Regions from separate parts of the Klebsiella sp. CSG-1 genome, predicted to be linked through region 1. Evidence: predicted binding sites of a transcription regulator. Region 1 holds the regulator's gene; each other region holds the start of a gene.
The links. The regulator sigma-54, encoded in region 1, starts transcription at its own class of promoters, with help from an activator protein. The targets are predictions, from matches to a motif close to GTTGGCACANNTTTCGCTNT.
Positions count from the first base shown of each region.

Region 2: AC007G_RS11170 (branched-chain amino acid ABC transporter substrate-binding protein) is a predicted target of sigma-54. The motif match lies at 1,663-1,682, and genes of this name have one in related genera.
Region 3: glnA (glutamate--ammonia ligase) is a predicted target of sigma-54. The motif match lies at 5,466-5,485, and genes of this name have one in related genera.
Region 4: norV (anaerobic nitric oxide reductase flavorubredoxin) is a predicted target of sigma-54. The motif match lies at 2,872-2,891, and genes of this name have one in related genera.

Region 1 covers NZ_JBWNLD010000002.1:54,800-62,695, reverse strand. The annotation lists gene AC007G_RS04795 (calcium/sodium antiporter) at 1-40, shown strand, start outside; gene kdsD (arabinose-5-phosphate isomerase KdsD) at 37-1,041, shown strand; gene kdsC (3-deoxy-manno-octulosonate-8-phosphatase KdsC) at 1,056-1,622, shown strand; gene lptC (LPS export ABC transporter periplasmic protein LptC) at 1,619-2,194, shown strand; gene lptA (lipopolysaccharide ABC transporter substrate-binding protein LptA) at 2,163-2,708, shown strand; gene lptB (LPS export ABC transporter ATP-binding protein) at 2,715-3,440, shown strand; gene rpoN (RNA polymerase factor sigma-54) at 3,488-4,921, shown strand; gene hpf (ribosome hibernation promoting factor) at 4,944-5,231, shown strand; gene ptsN (PTS IIA-like nitrogen regulatory protein PtsN) at 5,304-5,792, shown strand; gene rapZ (RNase adapter RapZ) at 5,838-6,692, shown strand; gene npr (PTS phosphocarrier protein NPr) at 6,689-6,961, shown strand; gene mtgA (monofunctional biosynthetic peptidoglycan transglycosylase) at 7,023-7,748, opposite strand; gene elbB (isoprenoid biosynthesis glyoxalase ElbB) at 7,745-7,896, opposite strand, start outside.
Region 2 covers NZ_JBWNLD010000004.1:24,022-31,917, reverse strand. The annotation lists gene AC007G_RS11175 (glycoside hydrolase family 10-like protein) at 1-1,102, opposite strand, end outside; gene AC007G_RS11170 (branched-chain amino acid ABC transporter substrate-binding protein) at 1,815-2,873, shown strand; gene AC007G_RS11165 (ABC transporter permease subunit) at 2,973-3,887, shown strand; gene livM (high-affinity branched-chain amino acid ABC transporter permease LivM) at 3,898-5,184, shown strand; gene AC007G_RS11155 (ABC transporter ATP-binding protein) at 5,181-6,056, shown strand; gene AC007G_RS11150 (ABC transporter ATP-binding protein) at 6,053-6,769, shown strand; gene AC007G_RS11145 (NAD(P)-dependent oxidoreductase) at 7,030-7,896, shown strand, end outside.
Region 3 covers NZ_JBWNLD010000012.1:89,820-97,715, forward strand. The annotation lists gene AC007G_RS23785 (DeoR/GlpR family DNA-binding transcription regulator) at 1-1, shown strand, start outside; gene AC007G_RS23790 (MFS transporter) at 89-1,357, opposite strand; gene AC007G_RS23795 (sugar phosphate isomerase/epimerase family protein) at 1,463-2,443, opposite strand; gene AC007G_RS23800 (GntR family transcriptional regulator) at 2,451-3,161, opposite strand; gene typA (ribosome-dependent GTPase TypA) at 3,371-5,194, opposite strand; gene glnA (glutamate--ammonia ligase) at 5,573-6,982, shown strand; gene glnL (nitrogen regulation protein NR(II)) at 7,170-7,896, shown strand, end outside.
Region 4 covers NZ_JBWNLD010000002.1:619,105-627,000, forward strand. The annotation lists partial or broken gene AC007G_RS07485 (hypothetical protein) at 12-86, opposite strand; gene norW (NADH:flavorubredoxin reductase NorW) at 248-1,381, opposite strand; gene norV (anaerobic nitric oxide reductase flavorubredoxin) at 1,378-2,826, opposite strand; gene norR (nitric oxide reductase transcriptional regulator NorR) at 3,014-4,558, shown strand; gene gutQ (arabinose-5-phosphate isomerase GutQ) at 4,521-5,486, opposite strand; gene srlR (glucitol operon DNA-binding transcriptional repressor SrlR) at 5,479-6,252, opposite strand; gene gutM (transcriptional regulator GutM) at 6,324-6,683, opposite strand; gene srlD (sorbitol-6-phosphate dehydrogenase) at 6,843-7,622, opposite strand; gene srlB (PTS glucitol/sorbitol transporter subunit IIA) at 7,640-7,896, opposite strand, start outside.

The DNA.
Region 1 (7,896 bases):
GGCGATGCTGTACTGGGCAGCACCGCTCTTCGTTGAATGAATCGGGATAACACTATGTCGCAAATAGATTTGCCAACGGATTTTGACTTTCAACGGGTAGGACGCGAGGTCCTGGAAATTGAACGTGAAGGTCTGGCTCAACTCGATCAGTACATTAATGAAGATTTCACCCATGCCTGCGAGAAGATCTTCCGCTGCGCGGGTAAAGTCGTGGTGATGGGGATGGGCAAATCCGGCCATATCGGGCGTAAAATGGCGGCGACGTTTGCCAGCACCGGTACACCGTCATTTTTCGTTCACCCTGGCGAAGCGGCCCACGGCGATTTAGGCATGGTGACGCCGAAAGATGTGGTTATCGCGCTCTCGAACTCCGGCGAGTCGAACGAGATCCTGGCGCTGATTCCGGTGCTCAAACGCCAGCAGGTTCCCCTTATCTGCATCACCAGCCGCCCGGAAAGCAGCATGGCGCGCGCGGCGGACATCCACCTTTGCGTGAAGGTACTGAAAGAAGCCTGCCCGTTAGGGCTGGCGCCCACCTCCAGCACCACCGCCGCGCTGGTGATGGGCGATGCGCTGGCGGTTGCTCTGCTGGAAGCGCGCGGCTTTACCGCTGAAGATTTTGCGCTGTCGCACCCTGGCGGCGCACTGGGCCGTAAGCTGTTGCTGCGGGTCAATGATATTATGCATACCGGTGATGAAATCCCGCACGTCAATGTGCAGGCCACCTTGCGTGATGCGCTGCTGGAAATCACGCGTAAAAATTTAGGCATGACGGCTATCTGTGATGATGACATGAACATCATCGGTATTTTCACCGATGGCGACCTGCGCCGGGTATTTGATACCGGTGTCGATATGCGTAATGCCCGTATCGCTGACGTCATGACGCCGGGCGGCATTCGCATTCGCCCCGGTATTCTTGCCGTCGATGCGCTGAACCTGATGCAATCTCGCCATATCACCTGTGTGTTAGTTGCCGATGGCGACCGCCTGTTGGGTGTGGTACATATGCACGATCTCCTGCGCGCAGGCGTAGTGTAAGTAAGGATAAAATAATGAATAATGCTGATGCTCTGCAGGAAACCTGCTACGGGCCAGTAAGCCCTGAGTTTATCGATCGGGCGGCGAAGATCCGTTTATTGATTCTCGACGTAGACGGCGTGCTGTCCGACGGTCTTATCTACATGGGCAACAGCGGTGAAGAGCTGAAGGCGTTTAATGTTCGCGACGGTTACGGGATTCGCTGCGCGCTGACCTCAGGTATTGAAGTCGCGATTATTACCGGACGAAAAGCTAAACTGGTAGAAGATCGTTGTCAGACGCTGGGCATTACGCACCTGTATCAGGGGCAGTCCGATAAACTGCTGGCATTTCGCGAATTATTGAGCAAGCTGGCCGTTCGTCCGGACGAAGTGGCCTACATCGGCGATGATCTTATCGACTGGCCGGTGATGGCCGAGGTCGGCTTAAGCGTGGCAGTGGCGGATGCGCACCCGCTACTGATACCGCGAGCGGATTATGTTACCCGCATCGACGGTGGACGCGGGGCGGTACGCGAAGTCTGCGATTTGTTACTATTGGCGCAGGGCAAGCTGGATGAGGCCAAAGGGCAATCAATATGAGTAAAACCAGACGTTGGGTTATCATTTTACTATCGCTGGTCGCGCTTATTCTGATCGGCCTGAATCTGGCGGGTACGGACGATACCATTCAGCAAGAGATCGGTCCTGATGACCCGACCTATACCAGTGAACATACCGACACCGTTGTTTACAGCCCGGAAGGGGCGCTTAACTACCGCTTAATCGCCGAGCATGTGGAGTATTTTTCCGCCCAGGAAGTATCGTGGTTCACCAAACCGGTGATGACCACGTTTGATACCAACAAGGTACCCACCTGGTCTATCAAAGCGGATAAAGCCAAACTGACTAAAGATCGCATGCTGTATCTTTACGGAAACGTCGAGGTGGACGCGCTGAGCGCGGACTCTCAATTGCGCAAAATTACGACGGATAACGCCCAGATAAACCTGGTGACGCAAGATGTTACCTCTGATGACATGGTGACGTTGTACGGGACGACATTTAATTCCAGCGGCCTGAAAATGCGCGGAAATTTACGCAGCAAAACTGCCGAGCTGATTGAAAAGGTTAGAACCTCTTATGAAATTCAGAACAAACAAACTCAGCCTTAAGGTTGCGCTCGCCAGCGCCTTACTGGCCGCCAGCCTGCCGGCACTGGCAAAAACCGGCGATACCGATCAACCGATTCACATCGAATCCGATCAGCAGTCACTGGATATGCAGGGTAATGTCGTTACCTTCACCGGTAATGTCGTCGTCACCCAGGGAACCATTAAAATCAACGCCGATAAGGTGGTGGTGACCCGTCCTGGCGGTGAAAAAGGTAAAGAAGTGATCGACGGTTACGGTAATCCGGCAACCTTCTACCAGATGCAGGACAACGGCAAGCCGGTGAAAGGCCGCGCGCAGAAAATGCACTATGAATTGCAGAATGATTTTGTGGTGCTGACCGGCAACGCGCACCTGGATCAGCTCGACAGTAACATCCAGGGCGACAAAATCACCTATCTGGTGAAAGAGCAGAAAATGCAGGCGTTCAGCAATAAAGGCGGACGCGTGACGACGGTTCTGGTTCCTTCGCAGCTGCAAGACAAAAGCACCAACCAGCAAAAGAAGGGTAACTAATTCGTTATGGCAACATTAACCGCAAAGAATCTCGCCAAGGCGTATAAAGGCCGCCGCGTGGTGGAAGATGTCAGTCTGACCGTCAACTCTGGCGAGATCGTTGGCCTCCTCGGGCCGAACGGCGCCGGTAAAACCACGACCTTCTACATGGTGGTCGGCATTGTACCGCGCGACGCTGGCAACATTATCATCGACGATGAAGATATCAGCCTGCTGCCGCTGCATGCCCGCGCGCGTCGGGGTATCGGCTATCTGCCGCAGGAAGCCTCCATTTTCCGCCGCCTGAGCGTGTACGATAATTTAATGGCGGTGTTGCAGATTCGTGACGATCTCAGCAGCGAGCAGCGTGAAGACCGCGCGAAAGAGCTGATGGAAGAATTTCACATCGAGCATCTGCGCGACAGCCTCGGTCAGGCGCTGTCCGGCGGTGAACGCCGCCGCGTTGAAATCGCCCGCGCGCTGGCCGCTAATCCGAAATTCATTCTGCTGGATGAGCCTTTTGCCGGGGTTGACCCCATTTCCGTTATTGATATCAAACGCATTATCGAGCATCTGCGCGACAGTGGTCTTGGCGTGCTGATCACCGACCATAACGTCAGGGAGACGCTGGCCGTCTGCGAACGCGCCTATATCGTCAGCCAGGGTCATCTGATCGCCCACGGCACCCCGCAGCAAATCCTTGAAGACGAGCAGGTTAAGCGCGTGTATCTTGGGGAAGACTTCAGACTCTGATAGGGTAGAGGTTACAGACGTTTTAGCCGGAGATATTAGCCCTGAATATGAAGCAAGGTTTGCAATTAAGGCTAAGCCAACAGCTTGCCATGACGCCACAACTGCAACAGGCTATTCGCTTGCTGCAGCTGTCCACGTTAGAACTCCAGCAAGAACTCCAGCAGGCGCTGGAGAGTAATCCGCTGCTTGAGCAAACCGATCTTCACGAAGAGGTAGAAACCAAAGAGGTCGAGGACCGCGAATCGCTGGACACCGTCGACGCTCTTGAACAAAAAGATATGCCGGAAGAGCTGCCGCTCGACGCCAGCTGGGATGAAATCTACACCGCTGGCACTCCGTCCGGAAACGGCGTTGACTACCAGGACGACGAACTGCCTGTCTATCAAGGCGAAACGACCCAAAGCCTGCAGGATTACCTGATGTGGCAGGTTGAACTGACGCCGTTTACCGACACCGACCGCGCCATCGCCACGTCGATTGTCGATGCCGTTGATGACACCGGCTATCTCACCATTCGGCTGGAAGATATTGTCGAGAGTATCGACGATGACGAAATTGGTCTCGAAGAAGTTGAAGCGGTGCTAAAGCGTATTCAGCGCTTTGACCCGGTCGGCGTCGCGGCAAAAGATCTGCGCGACTGTCTGCTGGTTCAGCTTTCCCAATATGCCAAAGAGACGCCGTGGCTGGAAGAAGCCCGACTGATCATCAGCGATCATCTCGATCTGCTCGCCAACCATGATTTCCGCTCCCTGATGCGCGTCACCCGACTGAAAGAAGAGGTGCTGAAAGAAGCCGTTAATCTCATCCAGTCCCTCGATCCGCGCCCCGGTCAGTCGATCCAGACCAGCGAACCGGAATACGTCATTCCCGACGTACTGGTACGTAAGGTCAGCGGTCGCTGGGTAGTGGAGCTTAACTCCGACAGCATCCCACGCCTGAAGATTAATCAGCATTACGCGGCCATGGGCAACAGCGCGCGCAATGATGCAGACAGCCAGTTTATCCGCAGCAACCTGCAGGAAGCTCGCTGGCTGATCAAGAGTCTGGAAAGCCGCAATGATACGCTGCTGCGCGTCAGCCGCTGCATCGTCGAACAGCAGCAGGCCTTCTTCGATCAGGGTGAAGAGTTCATGAAACCGATGGTGCTGGCGGATATTGCTCAGGCCGTCGAAATGCATGAATCCACCATTTCACGCGTTACCACCCAAAAATATCTGCACAGTCCGCGCGGTATTTTTGAGCTGAAATATTTCTTTTCCAGCCACGTGAATACGGAAGGCGGCGGCGAGGCATCGTCGACGGCCATTCGTGCGCTGGTGAAGAAGTTAATCGCCGCGGAGAATCCCGCGAAGCCGTTGAGTGACAGTAAGCTGACCACCATCCTGTCCGAACAGGGTATCATGGTGGCACGTCGTACCGTCGCTAAGTACCGAGAGTCTTTATCCATTCCGCCATCTAACCAGCGTAAACAACTGGTTTGATACAACCGATAAGGAAGACACTATGCAGCTCAACATTACAGGACACAACGTCGAGATCACCCCTGCACTGCGTGAATTCGTTAATGCGAAGTTCAGCAAGCTGGAGCAGTTTTTCGACAGGATCAATCAGGTCTATATTGTGTTAAAAGTAGAGAAGGTGACGCAAATTGCGGATGCCAATCTGCATGTCAACGGTGGCGAAATCCATGCCAGTGCGGAAGGGCAGGTTATGTATGCCGCTATCGATGGACTCATCGATAAGCTGGCAAGACAGTTAACAAAACATAAAGATAAACTAAAACAACACTAATTGTCCGGGCGCCGCCCTTGCCTGCTGCCGGCTTTCATCGGCGGCAGGCGAGGGGCGCGCTCAGGTGAAATTATGATGAACAACGATTCGGCTCTACAACTGAGCAACGTCCTTAACCAGGAATGTACCCGTAGCCAGGTTCACTGCCAGAGCAAAAAGCGCGCGCTGGAAATCATCAGTGAACTGGCAGCAAAACAGTTAGGTTTGCCACCGCAGGTGGTGTTTGAGGCGATCCTTACCCGCGAGAAAATGGGCAGTACCGGGATTGGCAACGGGATTGCCATTCCGCACGGCAAACTCGAAGAGGATACGCTGCGCGCCGTCGGCGTGTTTGTCCAGCTGGAGACTCCGATCGCCTTTGATGCCATCGACAACCAGCCGGTCGATCTGCTGTTTGCGCTTCTGGTCCCGGCTGACCAGACCAAAACCCATCTGCATACGCTGTCGCTGGTCGCAAAACGACTGGCGGATAAAACGATTTGCCGCCGCCTGCGTGCGGCGCAAAGCGATGAAGAGCTGTATGAGATCATCACCGAAGCAGGAAGCAACGATGACGTATAACGGCCGTCGCCCCCTACCCTTTATCGTACTGAGGAGAAACGGTACATGGTACTGATGATCGTCAGCGGCCGCTCAGGCTCGGGGAAATCCGTCGCTCTGCGGGCGCTGGAAGATATGGGCTTCTACTGCGTAGATAACCTGCCGGTAGTGCTGTTGCCTGAGCTGGCGAGATCGCTGGCCGACAGAAACATCTCTGCCGCCGTCAGCATTGACGTGCGTAACATGCCGGAATCGCCAGAGATCTTTGAACAGGCGATGAAAAATCTGCCTGAGGCATTTTCCCCTCAGCTGCTGTTCCTTGATGCTGACCGCAATACGCTGATCCGCCGCTACAGCGACACCCGTCGTCTGCATCCGCTATCAAGCAAAAATCTGTCGCTGGAAAGCGCGATTGACGAAGAGAGCGCCCTGCTGGAGCCGCTGCGTTCCCGCGCCGACCTGATCGTCGATACTTCAGAGATGTCGGTACATGAGCTGGCGGAAATGCTCCGTACCCGTCTGCTCGGCAAGCGCGAACGTGAGCTGACCATGGTCTTTGAATCCTTTGGCTTTAAGCACGGTATTCCGATTGATGCCGATTACGTCTTTGACGTACGCTTCCTGCCAAACCCGCACTGGGATCCGAAACTGCGTCCAATGACCGGTCTGGATAAACCGGTGGCCGCCTTCCTTGACCGGCACACGGAAGTTCACAATTTTATTTACCAGACCCGCAGCTATCTTGAGCTATGGTTACCGATGCTGGAAACCAATAATCGCAGCTATCTGACGGTGGCGATTGGTTGTACCGGCGGTAAACACCGTTCGGTCTACATTGCCGAACAGCTGGCTGATTACTTCCGCTCACGCGGTAAGAACGTGCAGTCTCGCCATCGGACGCTGGAAAAACGCAAATCATGACCGTAAAGCAGATCGTTGAAATCACCAATAAGCTGGGGATGCATGCCCGCCCGGCGATGAAGTTGTTTGAGCTGATGCAGAATTATGATGCGGAAGTCCTGCTGCGCAACGACGAGGGGACGGAAGCGGAAGCCAATAGCGTCATTGCCCTGCTGATGCTCGACTCAGCCAAAGGTCGGCAAATCGAGATTGAAGCCAACGGTCCGCAGGAAGTCGAGGCGCTGGCAGCGGTTATCGCGCTGTTCAACGCCGGTTTTGACGAAGACTAAGCATTCCCGCCTCTTCCCCGGCTGTACAACGCTGACCGGGGCTATTGTTTCTGTCGTGACCTCACTTCAGCTTGTTCGCCTGCATAAATCCTTCTCCGCCTAACTGACGCATCTGACGCAGGATCCACGCCTGCCGACTGCGGACATAGCCGGACGGCGCATCGGCGCGAAAGCGAATCGGGTTGGGCAATACTGCGGCCAGGAGCGCCGCTTCAGAAGCGGTTAACTTGCTCGCAGGCTTGTGAAAGTAGCGTCGGGATGCCGCTTCGACACCGAACGTCCCTTCCCCAAATTCCGCGATATTCAGGTAGACGGTCAGAATCCGTTTTTTACTCCATACCGTCTCAATCCCTACCGTTAACCCTGCCTCCAGCCCTTTGCGCAACCAGCTGCGGCCATCCCACAAGAACAGGTTCTTCGCCGTTTGCTGCGAGAGCGTGGAGGCGCCGCGCACGCGGTTTTCCTGACGTTCATTGTGCGCCAGCGCTTTCTCTATCGCTGATACATCAAAACCCCAGTGTTCGGGGAATTTTTGATCCTCCGCAGCGATTGCCGCCAGCCCCATCCACGGCGAGATCTCGTCCATCCCGACCCAGTCGGAATGGGCGACATAATGAAAATCACCGCTCAGCCATGCGCCGATTTGTCGCTCGAGCATAACGGCTGAAAACGGCACCGGCAGTATGCTAAACAGCGCGATGCCGCCTCCCCAAAAGGCTGTCGCAATCAGCAGAATGCGCAATAAAAAGCGTTTAATCATTCGCAACGGGGCCGAACGCACGCTCATTCAGTCAGAACCAGCACGCGAGCCACCAGCTTCTCAATCCCGCTTGCCGCTTCCGCAATGTTCTGCGCCAGCATCCAGGCCGGGGTCGTCACCACCTTATGCTCTTCATCGACGACGATATCATCGACCGGGCAAGGAACGTGTTCTG
Region 2 (7,896 bases), on a different contig from region 1:
CGGTCGGTTTCACCACGTCGGCCCACCATTTAGCGAGCACATCATAGCGGGCCGCATCACGGGCAAAGGGCCAGTACAGCTGGGGGGCGATGTAGTCAAGCAGGCCCTGTTGAACCCAACTGCGGGTGTCGGCGTAAGACTCATCATACGCCGCCGCGCCGCGGGTATCGGAACCTGCCGGATCGTGTGATCGGTTACGCCAGACGCCCGCAGGACTGACGCCAAACTCAATATCGGGATTGAGCTGTTTGATGGTGCGTGACACCTGGGCAATCAGCTGCTGGGTATTGTGTCGCCGCCAGTCCGCTTTGGAGGCGTATCCCTGGCCATATCTCCGGTAGGTCTGGGTGTCGTTCAGCGCTGAACCCGGCGATTCGGTGTAGAAATAATCATCAAACTGCACGCCGTCAACCGGGTAGTGTTCCACCACTTCGGCAACGATGCTGGTTATCCAGTCGCGCACTTCCGGAATCCCCGGGTCGAGGACAAAGCGGTCGCCGGCGGTACGAATCCAGTCACGATGCAGCACGAAAACGCTGGCGGGGATCTGCGAGAGAGTCCCGTTGAGTTCGCTGACGGTTTTTGGCCGGGTGTTCACAGAAACGCGATAGGGGTTAAACCAGGCATGGACCCGCATACCGCGTTTATGGGCCTCATCGAGCATAAACTGGAGCGGGTCGTAGCCCGGATCCTGGCCGATATGGCCGGTCAGCATATCGGACCAGGGCAAAATTTTTGACGGCCACAGCGCGGTGCCATCCGGTTTGACCTGGAAGAAGACGGTATTGATGCCGAGGCTTTGCAGCTTATCCAGTTTATCGGTCAACGCTTGCTGCTGCTGGCGGATACGAACTGCTGGGTCGCCAATCGTCACCGAGGCGACAGGCGGCCAGTCAAGACGAGACACCGTTGTCAGCCAGACGCCGCGTACCGGCTCATGGGTTTTGGGTAAATGGGGCTGTTTCAGCGCCGGGGGAAGCGGGGTCACCAGAGAGGCGGGCGGTTTGCCGGAACAGCTAACCAACAGCAGCGCGGCGGCCACCGCCGCGGCGGACAGGGTCGCTTTAAAGAAAACAGGGACGCTACGAGAGCAGAAAATCATATTCGTCATCGTTATAGGCCGTTGCGTGAAGATGCATTCTCCTACGATTCGAATTCAAGTCAATCAGTGTGTGTATTCCCCGCGTCTGACCTGCTGTTATGTTGGCAGGGCGGCCCCTGGCGGTTAACTACGCCGCGACAGCGTCGGGTCGTTATCGCCTCCTTTTCCCGGAAGTGAGCTCCGCCTGCACGATGGAAATCATAAGAGTGGGCTATGAGTCCATAGCGCGGAATCCCCGTTAACGCGCCGCTTCTCGCACGTCTTGTTATATTGTTCACAATACCGCAACAAAATTATTCACTCTCATGATCATTTTCGCACTTTTGCACCAGGGCAGTGCGCAACGAGTGCAAAGAGCAACTATGTTTAGCTCGCTGGTCGATATGGACGCCGCAGTTCCCGACTCGCCACGTGATGGCAACAGACCTCCTGACTCGTACAGAAATGCACGTCAGCCGGAGGCGGTAACGTTGTTATCACGCGTTATTGCCATCCATCACTAAGCGATCTGACGCGCCATTTCTCCCTGGCGGGATTTTTGCTTCTTCCACCCCGGCCGTGACGGCACAGTGTCAGCCTTCGGCAAACCAAACAGTAATTGATATTTTCCGCGCCATTACAGGGCGCAAGGCTATAAATCGCTGAGGAATATCGAATGTCTCTGAAACTTAAAAAGTTGACTCTTCATTTTGCGATTGCGGGTTGTATGAGCATGGCATTTTACGCACAGGCGGATGTGAAGATTGGTGTTGCCGGACCGTTTACCGGGCCGAATGCGACTTATGGCGCCCAGTACTGGAAAGGGGCCTCGCAAGCGGCGGCGGATATTAATGCGGCGGGAGGAATTAAAGGCGAAAAAATTGTGCTGGTTCAGGGGGACGATGCCTGTGAACCCAAACAGGCGGTCGCCGTGGCGAACCGTCTGGTCGATGAGTCCGGCGTCTCCGCCGTGGTGGGGCATTTCTGTTCGTCATCCACCATGCCTGCCTCAGAGGTCTATGACGAGGCCGGTATTCTGACGATCACCCCGGGCTCGACGAACCCGCAAATCACCGAACGCGGGATGAAAGATATGTTCCGCATGTGCGGTCGCGACGACCAGCAGGGAGCTATTGCGGCGAACTATATGCTGGATGTGCTAAAGGCGAAGAAAATCGCCGTGATCCACGATAAAGATACCTATGGCCAGGGGCTGGCGGATGCCACCCGCGCCGCGCTGGCGAAACGCGGGACGAAAGAGGTGCTGTACGAGGGGCTATCCCGAGGCGAGAAGGACTTCAACGCGCTGGTGACCAAAATTGGCGCGCTGAAGCCTGACGTGGTCTATTTCGGCGGCTGCCATCCGGAAGCCGGCCCGCTGGTTCGTCAGATGAGGGAACAGGGGGTACAGGCGAAATTCTTCTCCGGCGATTGTATCGTGACGGAAGAGCTGGTGACCGCTGCCGGCGGCCCGCAGTTCACTGACGGCGTGCTGATGACCTTCGGTCAGGATCCGCGCACCATTGCGGAAGGGAAAGCCGTCATTGAAAAATTCCGCGCCAGCGGTTTCGAACCGGAAGGCTATACCCTGTATGCCTACGCGTCGATCCAGGCGATCGCCGCAGCCTATAATGCCATCGGAGCCGATAACACCAAAGCCAGCGAATGGCTGAAAAACCACAGCGTCGATACCGTGATGGGCAAAAAAGCCTGGGATGGCAAGGGCGATCTGAAGGTATCGGATTACGTGGTTTATAAGTGGGATGATAAAGGCAAATATCACCAGCTCTAACCGCCAGAACTTCCCGCCCCTTCACAAGGGGCTATTCGCGAAAAGGCAGCGGCGGTGCGCCAGGCTGTTCGCTGCCCGTTTACCGGCAGGATGGTGTCTATGGAAGCGTTCTTTCTACAACAATTGATCAATGGGCTGACGCTAGGCGCCGTATATGGATTAATCGCCATCGGCTATACCATGGTGTACGGCATCATCGGCATGATTAACTTCGCTCACGGCGAGGTGTACATGATTTCGGCCTATCTGTGCGCTATCGGGCTGGCGTTGCTCTCCGGATTTGGGATTCACTCCTTTCCTTTGCTGATCTTCGGCACGCTGGTCTTCACCATTGTGGTGACCGGGGTCTACGGCTGGACTATCGAACGTATCGCCTACCGGCCGTTGCGCAACTCAACCCGCCTGGCACCGCTGATTTCGGCTATCGGTATGTCGCTTATTCTGCAGAACTACGTACAAATCAGCCAGGGTCCCAATCAACAGGGGATCCCGACGCTGCTCTCCGGCGTACTGCGTTTTGAGGTTGGCGACGGCATCGTGCAAATCACCTGGACCAAAATCTTTATCCTCGTCGCGGCGCTGGTAGGCATGATCGTCCTGACCTGGATAATCCAGCATACCCGGCTCGGTCGTATCTGCCGGGCGACGCAGCAGGATCGACGAATGGCCGCCATCCTTGGGATTAATACCGATCGGGTGATCTCGCTGGTTTTTGTCATTGGCGCGACGATGGCCGGTCTGGCTGGGGTGCTGGTGACCATGAACTACGGCACTTTTGATTTCTATATCGGTTTTATCATCGGCATCAAAGCCTTTACTGCCGCCGTGCTGGGGGGGATCGGCTCGCTACCCGGCGCGATGCTCGGCGGTTTACTGCTGGGAGTAGCCGAAGCGCAGTTCGCCGGGCTGGTGAACTCGGATTATAAAGATGTTTTTTCCTTCGCGCTGCTGGTGGCGATCCTTATTTTCCGCCCGCAAGGGCTGCTGGGTCGCCCGATGGTTGCCAAGGTTTAAGGGGTCAAACATGGCTGAAGTGTCCCGTAAGCCAGGAGTGGATATCAGGCGCTGCCTGATCGACAGCATCCTGGCCGGATTGTGTGCGCTGATCGTATTTGGCCCGATCGTGGGCATTGTGCTGAAAGGTTACAGTTACAATCTGTCAACCCAGCGGGTGTTGATACTGGTTGGCATCGTGATGATCGGGCGACTGCTGCTCAGTCTGATGCTGCAAAGTCGCAGCGGTCGCCAGTTCCTCGCCCGCTTTGAAGGAACGAATGATGGTGTATACGTGAGACCCGCCGGTTATCGATCGCGGCTGCGCTGGGTCATTCCGCTGCTGGCGCTCCTCGCCATCCTGTTCCCGATCATCGCCACGAAATATCTGCTGACGGTCGCGATTCTTGGGCTGATTTATGTCCTGCTGGGACTGGGGCTGAATATTGTGGTCGGGCTGGCGGGCCTGCTCGATCTGGGCTATGTGGCCTTTTATGCCATTGGCGCCTACGGGCTGGCGTTGGGTTATCAGTATCTGGGGCTGGGATTCTGGGCAATGCTGCCGACAGGCGCCATTATGGCGGCGCTGGCCGGTGCGCTGCTGGGATTTCCGGTGCTGCGAATGCATGGCGATTATCTGGCGATTGTCACCCTCGGCTTTGGTGAAATTATCCGTCTGGTGCTGAATAACTGGGTCAGTTTTACCGGCGGACCGAATGGGGTATCCGTCCCGGCGCCGACGCTGTTCGGCCTCGAGTTTGGCCGGCGGGCAAAAGACGGCGGGGTGCCGATCCACGAGTTTCTGCACATCAGCTATAACCCCAACCTCAAATTTATCTTTATCTACGCCGTGCTTTGCCTGGTGGTCCTGCTGGTGCTGTTTATTAAGCACCGGCTGACGCGAATGCCTATCGGCCGCGCATGGGAGGCGCTGCGTGAAGATGAGATAGCCTGTCGGGCTATGGGGCTGAACCATGTGCTGGTGAAGCTCTCGGCGTTTATGCTGGGAGCCTCTACGGCAGGAATTGCCGGGGTCTTTTTTGCCACCTATCAGGGGTTTGTTAACCCGACCTCGTTTACCTTTTTTGAGTCGGCGCTGATTCTGGCCATCGTGGTATTGGGGGGAATGGGCTCGACGCTGGGGGTGGTGCTGGCAGCGTTTGTCCTGACGGTGGCCCCGGAATTGCTCAGGGGGTTCGACGAATATCGGGTGCTGCTGTTTGGCGTACTGATGGTGCTGATGATGATCTGGCGGCCGCGTGGGCTGGTGCGTACCAGTCGTACGGGGGTGGCGGTACGGAAGGGAGTGGCGCCATGAATGACAATATTTTGCAGGTTGAGCATCTGATGATGCATTTTGGCGGCATTAAAGCGCTCAATGATGTCAATCTTGAGGTCAAAAGAGGGTCGATTACCGCGCTGATTGGCCCTAATGGCGCGGGGAAAACCACGGTGTTTAACTGTCTGACCGGGTTTTATCGGGCAACCGGCGGGGCGATCAGGCTGCATGCCCGTTCGCGGATCACCGACGTGATTCAGGTACTGGGACAAAAGCTTCATCCGACGGATTTTCTCCATCCAGCCGCGCTGGGATCGCGGCTGTATTACAAAATGTTCGGTGGGACGCATCTGGTTAACCGGGCGGGGCTGGCACGAACCTTTCAGAATATCCGGCTGTTTCGTGAGATGTCGGTGATTGAAAATCTGCTGGTGGCCCAGCATATGCAGGTAAATCGTAATTTACTCGCCGGGATCATAAATACCCGCGGGTATCGAAACGCCGAAAACCGGGCGCTGGATCGGGCCTTCTACTGGCTGGAGGTGGTCGGTATGGCGGATTGCGCTAACCTGCTGGCGGGAACGCTCTCCTACGGGCAGCAGCGGCGGCTGGAGATTGCCCGCGCGATGTGTACCGGGCCAGAGATGATCTGTCTGGATGAACCGGCGGCGGGACTTAACCCCGTTGAGACCCAGGCGCTGAGCAAGATTATCCGCTTCCTGCGCCAGTATCACGGCGTGACGGTATTGTTGATTGAACATGACATGGGGATGGTGATGGAGATTTCCGATCACGTGATCGTGCTCGATCATGGCGATGTGATCGCCCGCGGCAAACCGAAGGAGATTCAGTCAAATACCAGCGTGATCGCGGCCTATCTGGGGACGGATGAAGAGGAGCTTGCCGAATGAGCCAACCGTTGCTTGAATTTCGTCAGGTGGATGTGTTCTATGGCCAGATCCAGGCGTTGAAACAGGTCTCCTTAACGGTGAATGAAGGGGAGACGGTGGCGCTGATCGGCGCCAACGGCGCCGGGAAGTCCACGCTGTTAATGTCTATTTTTGGCCAGCCACGCATCGCCGCAGGAGAGATTCGCTATCGCGGCGAGGATATCAGCCGACGGTCTACCCATTTTATTGCCAGTAACGGTATTGCCCAGGCGCCGGAAGGGCGACGGATTTTTGCCGATATGACGGTGGAAGAAAACCTGCTGATGGGGACCATTCCCGTGGGCAGCCGCTTTCAGAATGAGGACAAAGCGCGAATGTATCAGCTTTTTCCTCGTCTTGAAGAGCGACGGGCGCAACGCGCCATGACGTTATCGGGGGGCGAGCAGCAGATGCTGGCCATTGCCCGCGCCTTGATGAGCCGGCCAAAACTGTTACTGCTGGATGAGCCCAGTCTTGGACTGGCGCCGCTGGTGGTCAAACAGATATTCCAGATCCTGCGAGAGCTGACGCAGCAGGGTATGACGCTGTTTCTGGTGGAACAAAATGCGCATCATGCGCTGAAGTTGTCTGACCGCGCCTACGTCATGGTGAATGGCCAGATTCAATTAAGCGGAACGGGCAGGGAGCTGCTGAACAACCCGGAGGTGAGAAATGCCTATCTCGGCGTGGTCTGATAAGTGACAGCGTCACTGTTTAACCATTAAAAGCAACCCGTTCCCATCCGCCGGCCATTTCCCGCCGGCGTTTGTTTTTCTCGCCAGGGCAAGCCACTGATTTCTGCAGGATAAAGACGATAAACGTGCTGGCCTTTATTCCGCCGATACGGGCATACTGAATGCACTTTACCCGGTTAGCGCGCTACCGACGTCACCTGGACGGACGGTTCGCCGCCCGGGACGCTATGCAGGTGCGAAATTAACGCGGGAGAAATGGAATGAACTTACCGGTTGTTGCCGTTATTGGGCTCGGTGCTATGGGGCATGCTTTTGCCAGCAATCTGTTAAAAAAAGGCTTCACCGTTCACGGCTGGAACCGTACCCCTGAGCGGGGTGAGGATTTGATAGCCAGCGGATTAATCCGTCACGCGACCCCTCAACAGGCCGCGGCGTCGGCGGAGGTGATTCTGTCGGTACTGACCGATGGTGAAGCAACCCGGAATGCGATCCGCGAAATGGCTCCGGTTTGCCAGCCAGACGCCGTTTTTTGCCAGATGGGGACGATTGGCGTCGAAGAAACACGGGAGGCCGTTGACCTGCTGGCATCGCTTCGCCCATCGATGGTCTACCTTGATGCGCCGGTGTCGGGAACCAAAAAACCGGCGGAGAATGCGCAAATTCTGGTGCTTGCCAGCGGGGATCGTCAGCGAGGCGTGAAGGCCGAGAGCGTCTTTGCCGCGATTGCGCGCGGCACACAATGGTTTGGCGACGCCGGCAACAGTCAGAAAATGAAGCTGGTACTGAACGCCTGGCTGATCACCATGATGGAAGGGGTGGCAGAAAGTACGTTACTGGCGGCGAAATTAGGTTTTACTCCAGAAGCATTCTGGGGCGCGCTTGACGGTGGCCCGCTGGCGGCACCTTATGTGAAAGCCAAGCTGGAGATGATCGCGGCGAATGATTTTACTCCGCAGATGCAGCTCAGCCATGCGCTGAAAGATGCCCGGCTGGCGCTCGACGCGGCGGAAGATACGCCGTTGCCGATCCTGGCCACTATCGCCGACTGCTGGGATGAAGCCGCCGATGAGGGGTATGCCGATCGTGACCTGGCATCGGTGTATGCCTGGCTGGCGGGACAGCCGACA
Region 3 (7,896 bases), on a different contig from region 1:
AAAAAACCTCTTCTGCCGGGGAGATATGGTAAGAAAGCCGCAGAAATCTGCGGCTTTGAGCGAACGAGGTAAGGGTATGTAATCGGCTCTATGCCTTGGCGATCTCTAACGCCCGCTTTCTTTGGCTAATCCGCTTCACCAGCAATACTGAGGCGACGGCGCCACAGAACGCAAAGCAGGCCATGATACCAAAGACAATTTTGTACCCCAGAATGCCCGGATTAAGATCCAGGATATAGCCGTAGAGGCTGAAACAGAACATCGCAGGGGCATAGCCGATAAAGCTACCGAGAGCCATGGCGGCACCGGTCTGGCTTTCCGCAATCTTTGCCTCGCCGATGGGGGCAAAGAAGACCGCGCGCTGAGTAAAGACGATCGCCCCAAAGCCCAATGTGCAGGCCATTCCCAGATAAACCGGCATACTTTCATGAGGCAGCAGAATTAAGACCACCAGCGCAGCCGTACTGATAAAAAAGGTGTAGCACAAATATTTGCTCGGTGATTTCAGTATCTTATCCGAGATAATCCCGCCAACGGGGCCCCCGATCATCTTCAGGCAATACTGGTTAATAATGCCGTAAGCCCCCACCAGCGCGACAGGCAGCAGATAAATATTTTTCAGGAACGGAATAAAGAATGTTAACCCGCAATAGACGGCATAGACAAAAAAGACGTTGACCGCAATCAGCCATATTGTCTTATCTTTCAATACGGAGGACATACTGGTGTTTTTCTTTTCTTCCTGTGGGCGATCAACGGCTGTCGTTTTCACCTCATCATCATCCCGATTCAGCACGAAGAAGATAATGATCCCGACGCTAATAACGATAATAGAATAAAACCAGATCCCTGCTTTAAACCCTAACAGGCCACTGCCAAACCAGGCAAAAACCGCCAGCGCAGAAAACGCTACGATGGTATCGACAATACCCCGTCCGGTTTCAAAGAAACCAAACAACCGCCCCTGCTGTTCGCTATTCCCCAGACGACTAACCGACTTTAATAATACCGGCCAGTTCATCATATCGCAGGTGACACCAAATAGTGCCCAGACAAAGAGAATCCCCCAGTATCCCGGCATGGTTGTCAGATAGATACCTAACAGTCCGGTGGCGATAAGCGAGAGGGACATGGTATATTTGCGCGGTAATTTATCGGCAAAATAGATTGAAAGAAAGAAACCAATTGTCGTGACAAACGAGTTCACAGACATAGCATTGCCAATTTGACCATTGGTCAAATGAAAATACTCTTGCATCGGTATATAGAAAGCATCCTTTAGCGAAGGCAGTTTATAAATCGTACCACCACACAGTGTCAATAAGCTAAAGAGTGCCCATTTCTTTTTTGTGAGCATATAATTCCTTAATGATTTTACAATCATTTAGTTTTAAAAGGAAAAAGAACCCTGACCACGCCTGACGGGTGGCATATCAAAAAAATTAAAAATCAGAGATTGAAATTAAGAGTTAATAATGCAGCTGGCCTCACTTTTTATTTCCTGCAGCGTTGTTCTGACAAATGCTAACTGTTGAAGAGCATCCGCTTTTTCTTTCAATAACCGGGTTTCCAGCTGTGAGGCATCGGGTAACGGTGTTTCGCTCATTTCCCGCCACGGGATCCACGGGTTGTCGCCTTCATCGGCAAAGCGGAATGCCGGGGCATAATAGTCCACTTCTTCTTCCAGGCCGTAGGCGACCACCTGGGGTTGTTCGTCGCCCAGGCAAATCAGTCTGGTGAGCAACGCCTTAAACGGCATATCCCCTTGGCCGGAGACGCAGGCCTGATGTCCGAGACCGTTATCCTGCGGCATAATTAACGCATCTTTAATATGAACCTGAGTAATAAACGGAGACATCGCCTCTAATGCATGCAGCGGATGTTCGTTGGCATTAATCATATTCGCAAAATCAAAAAGCAGAGAGAGCGAAGACATACCGCTTTGCTCTATTAATGCGGTCAGCTCGTGGCTTTTTAGATCCTCATGCTGCTCAAGAGTAAAAGTCAGCCCGCTATCCTGATAACGTGCCTTCAGATACTGGATATCAAGAGCGATTTTTGACAGAACATCTTGTAAATGCCCCTCATAGCGAGGGTAAAATCTGACGGAGCTGGCGCCAGTTTTTAATGCTATATGCGTTACATGGTCGATCGCTTGTTTATCTGAAGAACTGGTCTCTATATGGACATCAAGCTGCAATCTCTGTGCTTTTTCAGAAAAAGCGGCAAGTTCAGCATCACTCATTTTACCTAAGGAGCGCGTTTCACCATCGAGAACATGAATTTTCACCCCGCGTAGATTATTTTCATGGGCGATATCTAATAAATCGCCGGGTAATATACGCTCAAGCCGCATATTAAGATGATATGCATAGGCGTGAAGATAAAGAGGAAGGTTATCGACACGGGAGAGGATTTTTTCTGCATCGTATTGAGTTAGCATAACGTACCTACAAGTTAATAAAGAGGTCTACCGCCTCAAACCGCCAATATTCAATATCTATCTGAATGATATTGCCATCGCTGTCAGCCCGGTGTTTTTCAATAAGAATGGCCGGCATACCTGAAGAGCCGCCAATGAATTTACTGATATCGCCGGACATTCTGACCGGTTTAAATACGAGCTTTTTGGTTACGACGTCCTTTTGGTACTCATTTTTCCAGACCGAGGAGAAGGATTGGTTTTCAAGCTGTTCAATAAACCCTGGAGCGACATTCGGGTTAATAAAGGTTTCGTGATAAAACACTTTATGCCCTTCCAGCGCCCCCCAACCGGTGATGAGGTACAGTTCATCAGATGCCGCTGTCGCAAGAAGCGGTCGTGCGGCCTCGGGGTAATTTGCCGTGCGGCTTTTTTCAATAAATCCCCAGGAGGGTTCCCGACCTTGTTCAAGCGCGGCGCGCTGAAAGCTGGCGGAGAGCTCCGGACTATAATTAAAACGGGGCTGGGTCACGAACCAGCCCTTCCGGTCTTTACGGAAGATTCTCGATTCCGCCTCCAGGCTGAGGAGCGCCTGCCGCAGGGTCATCCGCTTAATCCCCAGCAGTTCGCCTAATTCTCGTTCGGAGGGGAGTTTACCGCCAGGCGCGGTGAGCCCTTCCCTCAGCCAGTGATCTAATTTTTCCTTCGCATTTTCGACGGTAGACAGATTTGTTGTCATTGTTTAACCCAATTGGTTTAAACCAGTTCATGAATCTTACTCCGACGTGCAAAAAAAAAACAATATCTCCGTTATTCTTTGGGGATAAATGTGACCGGCCTCTCTTCGGAAAGCGAGTGGCTCTCTGCTGACTGACGCGCGGCTATCGCGCCAGGGCAAAAAAAAACCCCGCCATCAAGGCGGGGTTCTGGCATCGACAGAAGCGGGAATTAATCTTCTTTCGCACCGCGCATTGCGCGTTTACGGTCGTTCTCGGTCAGATGACGTTTACGGATACGAACGGAAGTTGGGGTCACTTCTACCAGTTCGTCGTCATCGATGAACTCCAGAGCCTGCTCCAGGGTCATCTTCACTGGCGGAACCAGGACCGTTGCTTCGTCAGTACCGGAAGCACGCATGTTGGTCAGTTTCTTACCGGTCAGGCAGTTTACAGTCAGGTCGTTAGAACGACTGTGAATACCGATGATCTGGCCTTCGTAAACTTCAGCACCGTGACCCAGGAACAGCTTACCGCGGTCCTGCAGGCTGAACAGGGCAAACGCAACCGCTTTACCCTGACCGTTGGAGATCAGTACGCCGTTCTGACGCTGGCCCACATCGCCCGCACGAATGTCATCGTAGTGGCTGAAGGTGGAGTACAGCAGACCAGTACCGGAAGTCATGGTCATGAACTCAGAACGGAAGCCGATCAGGCCACGGCTTGGGATCACGTAGTCGAGACGTACGCGGCCTTTGCCATCTGGATTCATGTTTTTCAGGTCGCCTTTACGCTCACCCAGAGCCTGCATGACAGAACCCTGATGCTGCTCTTCAACGTCCAGCGTTACGTTTTCGAACGGCTCTTGTTTACGGCCGTCGATTTCGCGGAAGATAACTTTCGGACGGGAAACCGCCATTTCGAAACCTTCACGACGCATATTTTCGATCAGAACCGACAGGTGCAGTTCACCACGACCGGAAACGCGGAATGCATCAGCATCCGGAGTTTCTTCAACGCGCAGCGCCACGTTATGCACCAGCTCTTTGTTCAGACGGTCAAGAATCTGACGAGAGGTAACGTACTTACCTTCTTTACCACAGAACGGAGAGGTGTTAACGCAGAAGAACATGGAGACGGTTGGCTCATCGACTGACAGCGCCGGCAGCGCTTCAACATTCTGCGGATCGCAGATGGTGTCAGAGATGTTCAGTTCGCCCAGACCGGTGATCGCGATGATATCGCCCGCTTCAGCAATATCGCTGTCGATACGCTCCAGGCCCAGGTGGGTCAGAACTTTACCCACTTTACCGTTACGGGTTTTGCCTTCGCTATCAACGATAGTGACCTGCTGGTTTGGCTTCACTTTACCGCGTTTGATGCGGCCGATGCCAATGACGCCAACGTAGTTGTTGTAATCCAGCTGGGAGATTTGCATCTGCAGCGGACCATCAAGGTCAACGTTCGGTGCCGGAACACGATCGACGATAGTCTGATACAGCGGAGTCATATCTTCAGCCATATCTTCGTGATCCAGACCCGCAATACCGTTCAGCGCAGAAGCGTAAACGATCGGGAAGTCCAGCTGTTCGTCGGTAGCGTCGAGGTTAACGAACAGGTCGAATACCTGATCGACAACCCAGTCAGGACGCGCGCCAGGACGGTCAACTTTGTTGATGACAACAATGGGCTTCAGGCCATGAGCAAATGCCTTCTTGGTTACGAAGCGCGTCTGCGGCATTGGGCCATCCATTGCGTCAACAACCAGCAGAACGGAATCAACCATGGACATTACACGCTCAACTTCACCACCGAAGTCGGCGTGCCCAGGGGTATCAACGATGTTGATACGGTAGTCATTCCATTTAATGGCGGTGTTTTTCGCGAGGATGGTAATCCCACGCTCTTTCTCCAAATCGTTGGAGTCCATCACTCGCTCTTGAGTTTCGGCACGCGCGTCGAACGTACCGGATTGCTGCAGCAGCTTATCAACCAGGGTAGTTTTACCATGGTCAACGTGCGCGATGATGGCGATATTACGCAAATTTTCGATCACAACTTTGCCTCAGGCATTAGAAATAGCGCGTTATTGTACACGGATTAATCGCAGTACAAAACAGGATCACAAACATCCTCCACAAACAAGTATTGCAGAGTTTCTTTGTGATCGCTTTCACGGAGCGTTAAAAGGGTTATTCAAGGTCAATTGCACCAAAATAGTGCCCAATGTTCACACAATTGCACTATATTGGTGCAATGCATTCATAATGGTGCAGCCCTTTTGCACGATGGAGTGCATGATAACGCCTTTTGGGGGCAATTTAAAAGTTGGCACAGATTTCGCTTTATATTTTTTAAGGCAACAACGCCACATTAAGCAGCTAAAAAGTTTTCGTTACCACGACGACAATGACCAATCCGGGAGAGTTTAAGTATGTCCGCTGAACACGTTTTGACGATGCTGAACGAGCACGAAGTGAAGTTTGTCGATCTGCGCTTCACCGATACCAAAGGTAAAGAACAGCACGTCACAATTCCTTCTCATCAGGTAAATGCCGAATTCTTCGAAGAAGGCAAAATGTTTGATGGCTCCTCGATTGGTGGCTGGAAAGGTATTAACGAATCTGACATGGTTCTGATGCCGGATGCGACCACTGCGCTGATCGACCCGTTCTATGAAGAACCGACGCTGATCATCCGCTGCGATATCCTGGAACCAGGTACGCTGCAGGGCTACGACCGTGACCCGCGCTCCATCGCCAAACGCGCGGAAGAATACCTGCGCTCTACCGGTCTGGCGGACACCGTTCTGTTCGGGCCAGAACCTGAGTTCTTCCTGTTCGACGATATCCGTTTCGGCGCCTCTATCTCCGGCTCCCACGTTGCTATCGACGACATCGAAGGCGCATGGAACTCCTCCACCAAATACGAAGGTGGTAACAAAGGTCACCGCCCAGGCGTGAAAGGCGGTTATTTCCCGGTTCCGCCGGTTGACTCCTCTCAGGACATCCGTTCCACCATGTGTATGATCATGGAAGAGATGGGCCTGGTTGTTGAAGCTCACCACCACGAAGTGGCTACCGCGGGTCAGAACGAAATCGCTACCCGTTTCAACACCATGACCAAAAAAGCGGACGAAATTCAGATCTACAAATACGTTGTGCACAACGTGGCGCACCGTTTTGGTAAAACCGCGACCTTCATGCCGAAGCCTATGTTCGGCGACAACGGTTCCGGTATGCACTGCCACATGTCTCTGTCCAAGAACGGCGTTAACCTGTTCTCTGGTGACAAGTATGCAGGCCTGTCTGAACAAGCGCTGTACTACATCGGCGGCGTTATCAAGCACGCTAAAGCGATCAACGCCCTGGCAAACCCGACCACCAACTCCTACAAGCGTCTGGTCCCGGGTTACGAAGCACCGGTCATGCTGGCTTACTCTGCCCGTAACCGTTCCGCTTCCATCCGTATCCCGGTAGTCACCTCGCCGAAAGCACGCCGTATCGAAGTGCGCTTCCCGGACCCGGCGGCTAACCCGTACCTGTGCTTCGCAGCACTGCTGATGGCTGGCCTTGACGGTATCAAGAACAAAATCCATCCGGGCGAAGCGATGGACAAAAACCTGTACGACCTGCCGCCGGAAGAAGCGAAAGAGATCCCACAGGTTGCAGGCTCTCTGGAAGAAGCACTGAACGCGCTGGACGCTGACCGTGAGTTCCTGACGGCTGGCGGCGTGTTCACCAACGACGCTATCGATGCTTACATCGCCCTGCGTATTGAAGAAAACGACCGCGTACGCATGACTCCGCACCCGGTTGAATTCGAACTGTACTACAGCGTCTGATTTTGCTGTAAATCCCCGGTATTCCGTGTTGTGGCGTGGGGTACCGTGGATATTTTGTTGCCGTGGAAACTTTCAGCCCATCTCAGGATGGGCTTTTTTCTCCACCAACACTCTGATCTCATGCGCTTTTTATCTATAAAAAGCTATACTGCACTAAAATGGTGCACTCTTTTCAGGAGACTGTCAGATGGCAACAGGCACTCAGCCCGATGCTGGGCAGATCCTTAACTCTTTAATCAACAGTATCTTACTGGTCGATGACGACCTGGCGGTGCATTACGCGAACCCGGCCGCGCAGCAGCTGCTGGCGCAAAGTTCACGTAAGCTCTTTGGCACGCCGCTTCCGGAACTGTTGAGCTACTTTTCACTGAATATCGGCCTGATGCAGGAAAGCCTGCTGGCGGGCCAGGGCTTTACCGACAACGAAGTGACGCTGGTTATCGATGGCCGCTCGCATATCCTGTCTCTGACCGCACAGCGCCTGCCTGAAGGCTATATCCTGCTGGAGATGGCACCGATGGATAACCAGCGACGCCTGAGCCAGGAGCAGCTGCAGCACGCCCAGCAAATCGCGGCGCGGGATTTGGTTCGCGGGTTGGCCCATGAGATCAAAAATCCTTTAGGCGGCCTGAGAGGCGCTGCGCAATTGTTGAGTAAAGCGCTGCCTGACCCGGCGTTGATGGAATACACCAACGTGATTATTGAACAGGCCGATCGCTTAAGAAATCTGGTCGACCGCCTGCTGGGGCCGCAGCATCCAGGGATGCACGTTACCGAAAGCATCCATAAGGTCGCCGAACGGGTTGTGAAGCTGGTCTCGATGGAACTGCCGGATAACGTCAAACTGGTCCGCGATTACGACCCGAGCCTGCCGGAGCTTCCTCATGACCCGGACCAGATCGAACAGGTTCTGC
Region 4 (7,896 bases), 560 kb from region 1:
GTTCGGGCAGCTTAACGTATCAATTGTTTGAGCAATGCAAAGGCCTCCTTCATTCGCTCCTCGCTGACCACAAAAGCACGCAGCTGGCATGTTGCCCGGCGGCGCTGCGCTTGCGCGGGCCTACGGGACAAATGCCGAACGGCAGGCCGGGTAAGCGTCGCGGCGCCCGGAGAAATACCGGCGCAGACTCTGTAGCCCGGGTAAGGCGTTTACGCCGCCACCCGGGAATAACGCCCGCTCGGGCAGCTTAACGTACCAATTGTTTGAGTAATGCAAAGGCCTCCTTCATTCGCTCCTCGCTGACCACAAAAGCACGCAGCTGGTTCTCCGCATCCACGCCTTTAGCCACCAGGCCGTCGTTGGCGGCAACGATATTCCACGTTAGGTCTTCGCGCCGCGTATCTCCGGCCAGATGCAGCGGCAGATCCGGGGTTTTCACCTTCACCAGCATCGGCGGCAGCGTCAGTTCGCTCGCCTGTGACAGCAGGTTTTTAGCGAGGCACATCGCGCTCAGTAAAATCGGCTGCAGAAATGGCAGGACGCTGCCATTGATTTCCGCGCAGTCGCCGAGGGCGTAAATTGCCGGATCGCTGGTTTGCAGCCGGCTGTTCACCACCACGCCACGACGAATCAGCAACCCGGCATGGCGCGCCAGAGCCGTTTCCGGGCGTAGACCGGCGGCGGCGACCACCGCATCGACGGTGACGCTGCGCTGGCGGTCGAGGCTGACGCGAATGCCGTCGGCGGTTTGCTCCAGCCCTGCAAGCTGGGTTTTCAGCATCAGGTGCACGCCTATATCGGTTAACCGATGCTGCAGGCGGCTGCTGACCTCCGGCGGCATCAACGCTGAGAGCACGCTGGCGGAGTTATCGACTACCGTCACCGCCTTCCCGGCGCGGCAGAAGTCCATCGCCAGCTCGCAGCCAATCAGACCGCCGCCGACGATCAGCACGCGTTGCGCATCGTGGAGCTGACTCTGCGCGGCGCCGTAGTCGCGTTGGCTGTTGAGGGTCAGCATCAGCTCATGTCCGGGTACCGGCGGAATAAACGGCGCGGCGCCGGTCGCCAGCACCAGCTTGTCGTAGCGCCACTCGCGATCCTGGCTTTTGACCACTTTGGCCTCGGCGTCGATATTGCTCACCCGGACGTGGGGGAACAGGCGCAGGTTATACTGTTCGGCAAACTCCCCGGCGGTTTGCAGGGTCAGATCCTCGGCATTCTGACCGCGGCTGATGACGTGGCTGAGATCCGGTTTGTTATACTCATCCATGCTGTCGGCAGCGATCAGCGTCAGCGGAATGTGCGTATCCTGCTTACGAATATTTTTCACCAGTTGACGGGCCGCGAAGCCCGAGCCGATGATCACGATACCATCACTCATTTTGCCTCCGTTGCCAGGACATCAAATACCTCTTTACCGAGAGAGCATTCCGGGCACAGGAAGTTATCCGGGACCTCGCTCCACGGCGTCCCCGGCTGGACATCCTGGTTCGGCTCGCCTGTCGCCGGATCGTAAACCCACTGGCAGACGCTGCACTGCATCGACGGGCCGAGATCGGCTGCCGCAGCGGCGGCACAAGCGCAGTTTTCCTGTTCCGGCGCGCTCTGTGCTGCGGCGACCGGCAGCGGCGAGAGCGCCCACTGGCGGGCAATTTCACGGCCATGTTCGCGGCACAGTTCCAGCGCGTCGAGGTCCGGGCGCCATTTCGCCTTCAGGCTCAGCGACATTTCAAAACCGGCATCCTGTAAACGGGTGGACAGGCGATCGACCGCACCGCCGCTCCAGCCGTGAGAGCCGAAGGCGCTGGCGCGCTTATTGCGAAAACGCAGGCCGGTCATCTCCTCCACCAGGCCGGCGATTTTCGGCATCATCACGTTATTCATGGTCGAGGTGCCCACTAACACTCCTTTTGAGCGGAAGACGTTGGTCAGAATTTCGTTTTTGTCGCTGCGGGCGACGTTAAAGATTTTTACCGCTACGCGCGGGTCCACGTCGGTAATTCCCTGGGCGATGGCATCGGCCATCATGCGGGTGTTGTTGGACATGGTGTCGTAGAAGAGAGTGATGCGATCTTCCTGATAATCCGCCGCCCATTTCAGGTACAGCTCGACGATTTGCGTCGGATTGTCGCGCCAGACCACGCCGTGGGAGGTGGCTATCATGTCGACCGGCAGGTTGAAGCCGAGGATTTCGGTGATTTTTGGCGTCACCAGGCGGCTGAACGGCGTCAGGATATTGGCGTAGTAGCGCTGGCACTGTTCGAACAGCTCGGTCTGATCGACTTCGTCATTAAACAGGTGCTCGTCGCAGTAGTGTTGGCCGAAGGCGTCGTTGCTGAACAGTACCGCGTCGCCGGTCATGTAGGTCATCATGCTGTCCGGCCAGTGCAACATTGGCGTTTCGACGAAGATCAGCTGCTTGCCATTGCCGATGTCGAGGCTGTCGCCGGTTTTCACCACGTTAAAGTTCCACTCCGGGTGATGGTGATGGCCGGTTATGGAGTCAATGGCGTTGGCGGTGCAGTAAATCGGAGTATCCGGGATACTGTTCATCAGCTCGGTTAGCGCACCGGCATGGTCTTCTTCCGCGTGGTTAATCACGATGTAGTCAATATCGGCAAGATCGATCTCGCTACGCAGGTTCTGCACGAACTCGCGGCTGAATTTATGATCGACGGTATCAATCAGCACATTTTTCTCTTCACGGATGAGATAGCTGTTATAGCTGCTGCCGCGCAGCGTTTTGTATTCGGTGCCGTGAAAATCACGCACTTCCCAGTCACGTTGGCCAACCCAATGAATATTATTTTTAACCAGAATAGACATAGCAACCTCAATTAATTCAGCGTGTTCAAATAAGATGAGTTGCTTATATCAAGTTACGTGCCAACTTTTTAATTGATTGATTTTAAATATATTATGTGTTTTTGCTTAAACTGATTGCTGTCAAAATGACAATGGTTAAAATAGTCGTTATGACAATAATCACTGTCAAAACGACAATGAGGCTGCAATGAGCTTTTCCGTAGAGGTACTGGCGAAAATCGCCATTGATTTACAAAGCGATATTGGTCACGCCGATCGATTCTCGCGTCTGATAGCCACCCTGCGGCAGGTGCTGGGATGCGATGCCTCGGCGCTGCTGCGCTACGACGCTCATCAGTTTGTGCCGCTGGCTATCGACGGACTGGCGCAGGATGTGCTGGGGCGACGCTTTGCGCTGGCCGGGCACCCGCGGCTGGAGGCGATTGCTCGCGCGGGGGATGTCGTCCGCTTCCCGGCGGACAGCGATCTGCCCGACCCTTATGACGGGCTGATTCCCGGCCAGGAGAGCCTCAAGGTCCACGCCTGCGTGGGGCTGCCGCTGTTTGCCGGACAAACCCTGATAGGAGCATTGACCCTCGACGGTATGGACGCCGACCGTTTCGATAGCTTCAGCGATGAGGAGCTACGGCTGATTGCCGCGCTGGTGGCAGGAGCGCTGAATAACGCGCTGCTCATTGCCCGCCTCGAAAATCAGAACGTGCTGCCGGAGGCGAGCGCGAGCTATACGCCCCCCGACCGCCAGGAGATTATCGGCCTGTCGGCGCCGATACAGCAGCTGAAAAAAGAGATTGATATCGTCGCCGCGTCGGATTTGAACGTGCTGATTAGCGGCGAAACAGGCACCGGCAAAGAGCTGGTGGCGAAAGCGGTCCACCAGGGGTCGCCGCGGGCGGCCAATCCGCTGATCTATCTGAACTGTGCGGCGCTGCCGGAGAGCGTGGCCGAAAGCGAGCTGTTCGGACATGTGAAAGGGGCGTTTACCGGGGCTATCAGCCACCGCAGCGGCAAGTTTGAAATGGCCGATAACGGGACCCTGTTTCTTGATGAGATTGGCGAGCTGTCGCTGGCGCTGCAGGCCAAGCTGCTGCGCGTATTGCAGTATGGCGATATCCAACGCGTGGGCGACGATCGCAGCCTGAGGGTTGACGTGCGGGTACTGGCGGCCACCAACCGCGATCTGCGCCAGGAGGTGATTGCCGGCCGTTTTCGCGCCGATCTCTATCATCGCCTGAGCGTGTTTCCGCTCTCGGTGCCGGCGCTGCGCGATCGTGACGATGACGTGGTGCTGTTAGCTGGATATTTCTGCGAACAGTGTCGTTTGCGGATGGGGCTGGCGCAGGTGGTGTTGAGCGACGCCACGCGGGCAAGTCTGCGCAGTTGGCCGTGGCCTGGCAACGTGCGCGAGCTGGAACATGCGATTCATCGCGCGGTAGTGCTGGCGCGGGCGACGCAGGCTGGCGACGAGGTGCGGCTGGATCCGACGCATTTTCAGTTTGCCGTCGACGCGCCCGGACTGCCCGCCGCGACACCGGCGGTGCCGATGCAGGCGATCAATCTGCGCGCGGCGACCGAGGCATTCCAGCGCGAGGCGATTTCCCGCGCGTTAGCGGACAACCATCGCAACTGGGCCGCTGCCGCCCGCGCGCTGGCGCTGGATGTCGCCAACCTGCACCGGCTGGCGAAACGTCTGGGGCTTAAAGAATCCCGGCCTGATAGAAGTTCTGCAGGTTAATCGCTCCAACCAGAAGGCCGTTTTCGTCGACCACCGGGGCGGCGCTGATTTTGTGCTTCATCAGCCGCTCTTTGGCTTCGACCGCGCGGCTTTCCGCCTGCAGGGTGACGCCGTTGCGGGTCATCGCCTGGGCAACGGCATCGTTGAGCGTCCCGCCGCCGACCAGCCAGCGGCGCAGGTCGCCATCGGTGAAGACGCCCTGCACGCGGTTTTGCGCATCGCAGACCGCGACCAGACCCAGCCCGGTACGACTTAACTCCAGCATCGCGTCCATCACGCGGGTATCAAGGTCGACGCGTGGGACATCGTCATCGCGGCGCATCAGATGGTGAACTTTGTTCAGCAGCCGCGCGCCGAGGGCGCCGGCGGGGTGTGAACGGGCGAAGTCTTCTTCATTGAAACCGCGGGCCTGCATGACCGCCATCGCCAGCGCGTCGCCGAGCATCAGGGTGTTGACGGTGCTGGAGGTGGGGGCCAGATGCATCGGGCAGGCTTCGCGTTCGACGGCGATATCCAGTACCGCTTTTGCCGCCAGCGCCAGCGGGGATTGCGATTTTCCGGTCATCGCCAGCAGCGGGATCCCTTTTTCTTCCAGACGCGGAACGATGAGATCCAGCTCTTTGGCGCTGCCGGAGTAAGAGATAAATAGCATCACGTCACGACCATCAAGCATCCCGAGATCGCCGTGCAGCGCTTCCGCCGGATGGACGAAAAAGGCCGGGGTGCCGGTACTGGCGAAAGTGGCCGCCAGTTTTTTGCCAATATGGCCTGATTTACCGATACCGGAGACCACCAGTTTCCCTTCGCAGTGGATGATGGTTTCCGCCGCGCGGATGAAGTCGTCGCCCAGGCGTTCTGGCAGGCGGCTGGCCTCCTGTAGCTCCAGCATCAGGGTCTGGCGTCCGGCTTCTAACAGAAAGTTACTCATGTTCTTCTCCAGTAATAATCACTTCGATGCCTTTCTTTTCCAGCGCCCGCTGGAATGTCGGGTCAATACCGGCATCGGTAATCAGCTTATCCACGCGCTCGAGGCCGCAGACGATGTTCGGGCTCTTACGGCCAAACTTTGATGAGTCGGCCATCAGGATCACTTCTCTGGCGGCATTGCACATCGCTTTACTGACGGTATAAACCTCGTTGAAGGTCGTCACGCCGGCGTTCAGGTCGATGCCGTCGGTACCCATAAACAGTTTGTCGAAGCTGAACTGCTCGAAGGCGTTTTCCGCCAGCTGTCCGTGAAAGGAGGCCGATTTTTTACGGAAGGTGCCGCCGGGCATCAGGATCGTTTGTTCATTATCCAGTTCGGAGAGGGCGTTGACGATATGCAGGCTGTTGGTCATGACCGTGATGTTATTGAAGCGGCTGAGCAGCGGCACCATCTGCAGCACCGTGCTGCCGGCATCGAGGATGATCGAATCGCCATCGTGGATGTAGTGCACCGCTGTTTCGGCGATCAGCGCTTTTTTATGGGTGTTAATGAGCGTCTTATGATCGATGGGTGGGTCGGGCTCATCTTTGTTGAGGACCACGCCACCGTAGGTGCGAATAACGGTGCCGGCATTTTCGAGGATCACCAGATCCTTGCGTATGGTGGTGCCGGTGGTGTCGAAGTGTTGCGCCAGCTCTTCAACCGAGCATTTACCCTGCGCTTGCAGGTGCTCAACAATGGCTGCCTGGCGCTGACGTGGTTTCATAGCGGTAGTATCCTATCCTGCGTTAAGTTTCGAAGTGATAATTTCGCAAGATATTTACTTTTACAACGAAATTATACATGTTTCGGTTTAAGCGCTAATGATAGTGCATTCTGACAGAGCGGATCCTGGGGAAAGATCATATCTGGTCGCAATTCCTCACGATATTGCCCCTTTATCGCGGGGATTTTTTGCGGGCGGGCGAAGACGGTCACTCCTCGCATCAGCAGCGTATCGCTGACGCGATCGTGGTCGTCAAAGGCGATGGCGACGATCGCGCGCGGTTTGAAGCGGCCCGATGAACGCCCGACGCCGACCCGCCCCTGCTGGCAAAGTCGGTCAAAGGCGCGATTAAACTGGCGAATCTGCCAGCCGCCAAGCGCCAGTTGTGCCAGCCAGGCGATCGCGGCGACGGTAATCAGTGCACTAACCATAAAAGTCTCCTGAGGGGGGGGGGCGGTTCGGGTCAATTCTCCCGGAGGCGGCGCGTTGCGCCTGTCCGGGCTACGGACCTGCAGATCTCTGCGGGCGTGTAGCCCGGTCAGCGCAGCGCTACCGGGGAACAAACGGCATCCGGTCCGGTCGCGCCGGGTTTAAAACATGACCTGACCGCCGGTGATGTTAATCGACTGTCCGGTGCAGTAAGACGCCTGCGGGCTGGCATAAAACATCAGTACGTTCAGGACATCCTGATAGTCGCAGCCGCGTTTCAGCGGCACCTTGTCGATGTAATACTGCTCGACTTCGTCCTCGGCAATACCCAGTTTGCTGGCATATTGCGGCAGCAGCGACTGGAACATCGGCGATTTCAGCAGGTTGCCCAGCATCAATGCATGAACGGTAATGCCGTATTCCGCCAGATCCAGCGCCAGCGACTGGGTCAGCCCGACGCCGCCAAACTTCGCTGCGCTATAGCCGGAATTATGCTTGCTGCCGACTTTGCCGGATTTGGAGTTGATCTGAATAATACGCCCCTTGATCCCATCGCGAATCATCAGCCGTGAAAATTCGCGAGCGCAGAGGAAGTAGCCCACCAGATTCACCTGCAGCGAGCGGTCAAAATCACCGAGCGCGAAATCGCTGATAAAGGCCGCTTTGGCGATTCCGGCGCTATACACCAACAGATCCACCCGCGCGAATATTTCATCCACGCCGCGGGCGAGGGCCATCACGCTGGCCTCGCTGGTGGCATCGGCGCCAAAGCCGTATGCCATTCCTTCTCCATATTCGTCGTTGATAGCCTGCGCGACGCGCGTGGCTTTATCGCTTTGGATATCCACAACGGCAACCCGATACCCCTGAGCGGCAAGGCCCCGGCTCAGAAACTCGCCTAAGGTTTGTCCACCGCCGATGACAACAGCAACCTGATTCATAGTCTTCTCCTGACAACTCATGCAACAAATTTCAATATACAGCCGGGTGCGATCGCGTCCGGCACGGGGCCAGACACGTGGACCGTCCCCGGAAACTCTGCTTCGCTATGGCCATCAAAGCGCAGCGTGATATGGCCAAGCTCACGCAGATTCTGTTCGGCGACATCGCCGACGGCGGTCACCGGATAGCGTTGTTCGCCAAGCTGAAGCTCCGCGCCCGGCATCAGCGTGCCGGACAGCTCGCCGTGATTGTGAATAAAGCAATATTCCTCGA